One region of the Kitasatospora sp. NPDC034035 genome, then DNA from elsewhere that is predicted to be linked to it. Evidence: riboswitches for the same ligand, from Rfam matches in the RefSeq annotation. Region 1 holds a riboswitch; the other holds the start of a gene.
What was found. Region 1 has a riboswitch for glycine ahead of gcvP (aminomethyl-transferring glycine dehydrogenase). Riboswitches for the same ligand answer to the same signal wherever they lie in the genome.
Positions count from the first base shown of each region.

Region 2: it holds a riboswitch for glycine, as region 1 does, so the genes downstream of both, gcvT (glycine cleavage system aminomethyltransferase GcvT) here and gcvP (aminomethyl-transferring glycine dehydrogenase) in region 1, are expected to answer to the same signal.

Region 1 is NZ_JBVISA010000026.1:13,707-17,108, reverse strand. It holds gene gcvP (aminomethyl-transferring glycine dehydrogenase) at 1-1,786, opposite strand, end outside; glycine riboswitch at 1,891-2,023, opposite strand; glycine riboswitch at 2,025-2,128, opposite strand; gene ACZ52J_RS30265 (PRC and DUF2382 domain-containing protein) at 2,280-3,389, shown strand.
Region 2 is NZ_JBVISA010000006.1:292,964-296,365, reverse strand. It holds gene ACZ52J_RS11560 (enhanced serine sensitivity protein SseB C-terminal domain-containing protein) at 70-873, opposite strand; glycine riboswitch at 1,105-1,225, shown strand; gene gcvT (glycine cleavage system aminomethyltransferase GcvT) at 1,456-2,577, shown strand; gene gcvH (glycine cleavage system protein GcvH) at 2,690-3,067, shown strand; gene glyA (serine hydroxymethyltransferase) at 3,152-3,402, shown strand, end outside.

The DNA of each region.
Region 1 (3,402 bases):
TGCCGTGGTGGTAGGCGCGGACGGCCAGCAGGCCGGCCAGCTCGCCCTGCGAGCCCGCGTTCGGCTGGATCGACACGGCGTCGTAGCCGGTCACCTCGACCAGTTGCTGCTCCAGCTGGCGGATCAGGGTCAGGTAGCCCTGGGCCTGGTCGATCGGCGCGAAGGGGTGGAGCTGGCCGAACTCCGGCCAGGTCACGGCCTCCATCTCGGTGGTCGCGTTGAGCTTCATGGTGCAGGAGCCCAGCGGGATCATGCCCCGGTCCAGCGCGTAGTCCCGGTCCGACAGGCGGCGCAGGTAGCGCAGCATGGCGGTCTCCGAGCGGTGGCTGTGGAAGACCGGGTGGGTCAGGTACTCGTCGTCGCGCAGGAGCGCGGCCGGCAGCGCCTCGGCGCCCTCGGCCACCTCGACCGCCTCGACGCCGAACGCGGCCCAGACGCCGGCCAGGTGCTCGCGGGTGGTGGTCTCGTCGGCGGAGACGGAGATCCGGTCCGCGCCGTCCTGGTGGACGTTGATGCCGTTGGCGCGGGCGGCGGCGGCGATCTCGGCGGCGCGGCCCGGGACGACGGCGGTGACGGTGTCGAAGAACTCGCCGTGCAGCAGCTCGACGCCGCCGGCCCGCAGGCCCTCGGCGAGGGCGGCGGCGTAGCGGTGGGTGCGGCGGGCGATGTCGGCCAGGCCGTCCGGGCCGTGGTAGACGGCGTACATGGAGGCCATCACGGCGAGCAGCACCTGGGCGGTGCAGATGTTGCTGGTGGCCTTCTCGCGGCGGATGTGCTGCTCGCGGGTCTGCAGCGCGAGGCGGTAGGCGCGGTTGCCGTCGGAGTCGACGGACACGCCGACCAGGCGGCCGGGCAGCGAGCGGGCGTACTCGGCGCGCACCGAGAGGTAGCCGGCGTGCGGGCCGCCGAAGCCCATCGGCACGCCGAAGCGCTGCGAGGTGCCGCAGGCGATGTCGGCGCCCAGCGAGCCGGGGGACTTGAGCAGGGTCAGCGCCAGCAGGTCGGCGGCGACGGCGACGATCGCGCCCAGGCCGTGCGCCTGCTCGATCACCGGGGCGAGGTCGCGGACCACACCGGTGGCGCCCGGGTACTGCAGCAGCACGCCGAAGACACCGCGCTCGGCGATCTCGGCCGGGATGCCCTCGGACAGGTCGGCGACGACGACCTCGACACCGGTCGGCACCGCGCGGGTCTCGATCACCGCGATGGTCTGCGGCAGGGTCTCGGCGTCGACCAGGAACACGCCGCCCTTGACCTTGGTGACGCGGCGGGCCAGTGCCATCGCCTCGGCGGCCGCGGTGCCCTCGTCCAGCAGCGAGGAGCCGGAGGTCGGCAGGCCGGTCAGGTCGGAGACCACGGTCTGGAAGTTGAGCAGCGCCTCCAGGCGGCCCTGCGAGATCTCCGGCTGATACGGGGTGTAGGCGGTGTACCAGGCCGGGTTCTCCATGACGTTGCGCAGGATCACCGGCGGGGTGAAGGTGCCGTAGTAGCCCAGGCCGATCATCGGCTGGAGCACCCGGTTGTGGCCGGCCAGCTCGCGCAGCTCGGCGAGGACCTGGGCCTCGGTCCGGCCGGCGGGCAGGTCCAGGGCGGTGATGGAGCGGATCGCCTCGGGCACGGCGGTGGCGGCGAGCTCGTCCAGCGAGCCGTAGCCGACGGACGCCAGCATCTTCTCCTGCGCGGCGGCGTCGGGGCCGATGTGGCGGTTCTCGAAGGGGCTGGCCAGCTCAAGCTCGGTGAGGGTCGAGGCGCTGGTGGGGCGTCCCGCGTTCGGCTGGGCGTTCATGGTGGTCGAGGCCTCCTGGTCACGGACCGGCGGGGGTACGCGCGCCGACCGGCCTTCCCCGCTGCGGACAGCGAATGAGCCATGGCGGGCGGACCCGACAGGCCTCCCCCTCTGTCATCGGGACCTGAGAGCTTCGCCCGCACGGTGCGCTGTGGGCGCTCCGTCGGCTTGCACCGTCGGTGAGGGTGGTGGTCGCCGGCTTCTGTGCCGAGACTCCTGCCCTGCTTTCCAGAGTGACCTACCCCACACGGTACGGATGCCTGAGAGATTCCGGGGAGGAGTTGCTCCTTCGGCGCCCCGACCAGCGCTTTTCGCGGTCGGAGACTCTCCCGAGCGGGCTCTGCGGTCGCCGCCCAGGGTACCAGCGGGAGGCCGTCGGATCACGGGTGCTTCGGGTCACCCCGGGTCTACGCGCGTCCCCCGGACGGCTCAGCCCGCAGCCCGTCCGGCGCACCCCGGTCGCGCCCGTCCGATTCATGGCATTTGGTGTGAAGTGGCGGACGGCACGGGTACTCCGGCCGACTTCCTGTGGGAGTTCCGCAGGCTCAGCGCACTGGAGGAAAGAGTGCAGACCGACATCGACCCCCGGGACCTCATCGGCCACAAGGCGGTCGACCGCAACGGAGACAAGATCGGCACGGTCGACGAGGTGTACCTGGACGACGCCACCGGCCAGCCCGAGTGGGCCGCCGTCCGGACCGGCATCTTCGGCCGGGACGCCTTCGTCCCGCTCACCACGAGCGAGTTCTCCGGCGACGAGCTCCGGGTGCCGTACGACAAGTCGCTGGTCAAGGAGTCCCCCGACTTCGGCGTGGGCCAGCACCTGTCCCCCTCCCAGGAGCTCCAGCTCTACCGCTACTACGGCCTCGACACCCGAGCGGAGGACCACCCGGGCGGCGAGGACGGCGGCCACGCCGCGCAGTCCGACCTCGACTTCGGCGTCACCCCCGCCGCCGCCGCGGTCGCCGCCAAGCCGCACGCCTTCCACTCCCCCGAGCCCGAGAGCACCAGCGCGACCACCGCCGTAACCGCCATGGAGAGCAACATGCGGACCCTCAGCACCCCTGCTCCCGCCACGGCTTCCCCGGCGCCCATCACGGAACCCAAGCTGCACCCGATGCCGGCGGCGACCACCCACGCACGCGGCTCGGGGGCCGACTCCTCCGCTCCCGGCAACCCGATCGAGATCACCTGCCGCGAGGAGCGTCTGGAGGTCACCACCGAGTGGCACAACGTGGGCACCGCGAAGCTGCGCAAGTACGTGACGACCGAGCAGGTCGAGCGCCGCGTCCCGGTGGTCCGCGAGCGCATCCGGGTCGAGCGGATCCCGGTCGGTGAGGCCGAGCGCGCCGTCCTCACCGAGAAGGAGATCGCCGAAGCCGTCGAGGAAGTCACTCTCCGTGAGGAGCGCCCGGCGGTCCGCAAGTACCTCGCCCCCATCGAGCGCGTCCGCCTGGTCGTCGAGCGCTACACCGACGAGGAAGTGATCCGGGAAGAACTCCGCCGCGAACACGTCGAGGTCCACGACCCCACCACGCCCCAGGACGCCGTCACCCCGACCCCCGACGCCTCCCGCGCCACCGGGATGCGCCCGCTCGTCTGACCCGCGATCCCCA
Region 2 (3,402 bases), on a different contig from region 1:
CGTCTGCACGCACCCTATGGCGCGGCACCGGCCACCGCCACGGCGACGTGCCTTGGATACGAACCCCGCTCACACCCGCGTGTAGAAAGGCATGACCCGGGTGAGCAGCCACTCGACCACCGGGTCGTCGGCGAGGTCGAGCAGTACGAGGTGGACGCCGCCCGGCAGCGGCGCGGTTCCCAGCGCTCGGCCGAGCGCGTCGTTCACCGCGGCCGGGTCGGCCGGGGCCGCCGGATCCAACTGGACGCCCACGAACATCACGGTCGGCTCGCCCTCGATGCTGGCCAGCGCCCGGCGGGCGGTCAACACCCCGGGAAGGGCCGACAGTTCGGCCCGGCAGGCGGCCAGGAAGTGCTCCGGGTCCTCGCCCGGCACCGGCTCGCGCAGCGCCACCCGGCCGCCGGTAGGCGCCGCCGGGTCCTCGGCGGCCTCCCACCGGTCCTGGCGCGGACCGCGGCGCAGCTCGGCCACGCCCTGCGGCGGCACCGGGATGCCCACCGCCGCGTCCGGGTTCACCGCGATGCCCACGCCCAGCGGCAGCCCGCGGGCGAACTCCCAGACCGGCGCGATCGCGAAGGCCATTCCCGGCGCCTGCTGCAGGAACACCTCCTGCGAGGAGAACACCGGTACGTACGGGTCGCCGCCCAGTTCGATGGTCGGCAGGTCCAGCGACTGCCCCTGCGGGTCGGCCCCGCCGGGCAGCGGCACCCACACCTGGCTGCGGGCCAGCACCTCGATCACCCGCGGCGTCGCGCCCGGGTCGCCCAGGGCCGCGGTCAGCACCTGCTCCAGCTCGTTGGCCGGCCACGTGCCGCCCGCCGGCGCCCCCTCCGGGCCGCCCCACCCCTGCTGCTGCTCCACCGGGTACCCCATGCGCCGCCGATTCCGCCCTCTGCCGGTCGGCCGCCCTCTGCTGCGCCGACGCGGAGCAGTCTAGGGCTCGTGTTCGCCTCTGTGTCGTGTGACCGGCTCCCCCCTAGTCGTGTGACCGGCTCCCCTCTCACCGTGTGACCGGGTCCCCTCTCCCTTCCTCGTCCGGGACGTGCCATGATGTGCGCGTCCGACGGCATGCGCCGCGGGCCCCACAACTCCATACCGGCCGCTCGAACCCGCGCGGGAGAGCCCGGAGTGCCGCACCAGTGAGTGAGTGTGTGAGTGGCACAGCCGGCGCCGAAGGAGCAAGTCCTCCCCGGAATCTCTCAGGCCCCCCTACCGCACGGGTTAGGCACATCTGGAAAGCGGCGCGCGGCCCTGTCGCGCGCCCACCCACGGTGCAAGCCGCCATGCTGTCCTGGATGCTGGAAACAGCTGCGGGCCGGCGGGCGGTGAAGCTCTCAGGTTCGACGACAGATGGGGAGACCCACGCCGCCGCATGCCCGCGCGCAGGGTCGGCCCCCGAGAGGGTCCGGTCCGGCGCGTGCACCCATGAGTGCCCCGACCGAGGAGTTCCTGGCCATGTCGTCCCTCCGCCTGACCGCGCTCGACGCGCTGCACCGCGCCCTCGGCGCGACCATGACCGACTTCGCCGGCTGGGACATGCCGCTGCGCTACGGCAGCGAGCGCGAGGAGCACCTCGCCGTCCGCACCAAGGCCGGCCTGTTCGACCTCTCCCACATGGGCGAGATCACCGTCACCGGTCCGCAGGCCGGCGAGATGCTGGACCACGCGCTGGTCGGCTTCGTCTCCGCGCTGGGTGAGCTGCGCGCCCGCTACACCATGATCTGCGCCGAGGACGGCGGCATCCTGGACGACCTGATCGTCTACCGCCTGCGCGAGGACGCCTTCCTGGTCGTCGCCAACGCCTCGAACGCCCAGCTGGTCCTCGACGAGCTGATCGCCCGCGCCAAGGGCTTCGACGCCGTCGTCACCGACGACCGCGACACCTACGCGCTGATCGCCGTCCAGGGCCCGGAGTCCACCGCGATCCTGGCCGAGACCACCGACGCCGACCTGCCCGGCCTCAAGTACTACGCGATCCTCCCGGCCCACGTGGCCGGCCGCGAGGTGCTGCTGGCCCGCACCGGCTACACCGGCGAGGACGGCTTCGAGATCTTCTGCCACCCGGTCGACGCCGAGGAGATCTGGCAGGCGCTGACCGCCGCCGGCGAGGGCCGCGGCCTGGTCGCGTGCGGCCTTTCCTGCCGCGACACGCTGCGCCTGGAGGCGGGCATGCCGCTGTACGGGCACGAGCTGTCCACCGACCTCACCCCGTTCGACGCCGGCCTGGGCCGCGTCGTCCGCTTCGACAAGACCACCAACGAGGGCGCCTTCGTCGGCCGCAAGGCGCTGGAGCAGGCCGCCGCCGCGGCCGAGGCCAACCCGCCGCGGGTGCTGGTCGGCCTGGTCTCCGAGGGCAAGCGCGTCCCGCGCGCCGAGTACACCGTGGTCTCCGCCGACGGCGCCCCGATCGGCCGGATCACCTCCGGCGCGCCGTCCCCGACGCTGGGACAGCCGATCGCGATGGCCTACGTCGACGCGGCCCACGCCGCCCCCGGCACCACCGTCGCGGTGGACGTGCGCGGCAAGCACGAGCCGGTCCGGGTCGTGGCGCTGCCGTTCTACAAGCGCGCCCGCTGAGCGCCCGCCGAGCGCCCCGCCGACACCCGCCTTTCCCCATACCCGCACGTCGAAGCCGTCCACGCGGCGGCCCGCTTCGCCGTACCCGCTTCCCATCCTGGAGAATGACGCCATGAGCAACCCCCAGCACCTGCAGTACACCAAGGAGCACGAGTGGCTCACCGCCGCTGAGGACGGTGTCTCCACCATCGGCATCACCAAGCACGCCGCCGACGCGCTCGGTGACATCGTCTACGTGCAGCTGCCGGCCGTCGGCGACGCCGTGACCGCCGGCGAGACCTGTGGCGAGCTGGAGTCCACCAAGTCGGTCAGCGACCTGTACTCCCCGGTGACCGGCGAGGTCGTCGAGGTCAACCAGGACGTCCTGGACGACAACGGCCTGGTCAACAGCGCCCCCTTCGAGGGTGGCTGGCTGTTCAAGGTGCGCGTGGAGTCCACCGACGAGCTGCTCAGCGCGGACGAGTACGACGCGCTCACCCACAGCAGCTGACCCGCTCGTGATCGGGCGGGCCGCAGCACAGCGGCCCGCCCTCCCCCGCCGTCCCTCCGCTCTCCTCCCCGGGAAGACCACACCATGACGGTTCTCAACCAGTCCCTGCACGCCCTCGACCCGGAGATCGCCGCCGCGGTCGACGCCGAGCTGCACCGCCAGCAGACCACCCTGGAGATGATCGCCTCCGAGAACTTCGCCCCGGTGGCGGTCATGGAGGCCCAGGGCTCGGTGCTCACCAACAAGTACGCCGAGGGCTACCCCGGCCGTCGCTACTACGGCGGCTGCGAGCACGTCGACGTGGTCGAGCAGATCGCGATCGACCGCATCAAGGC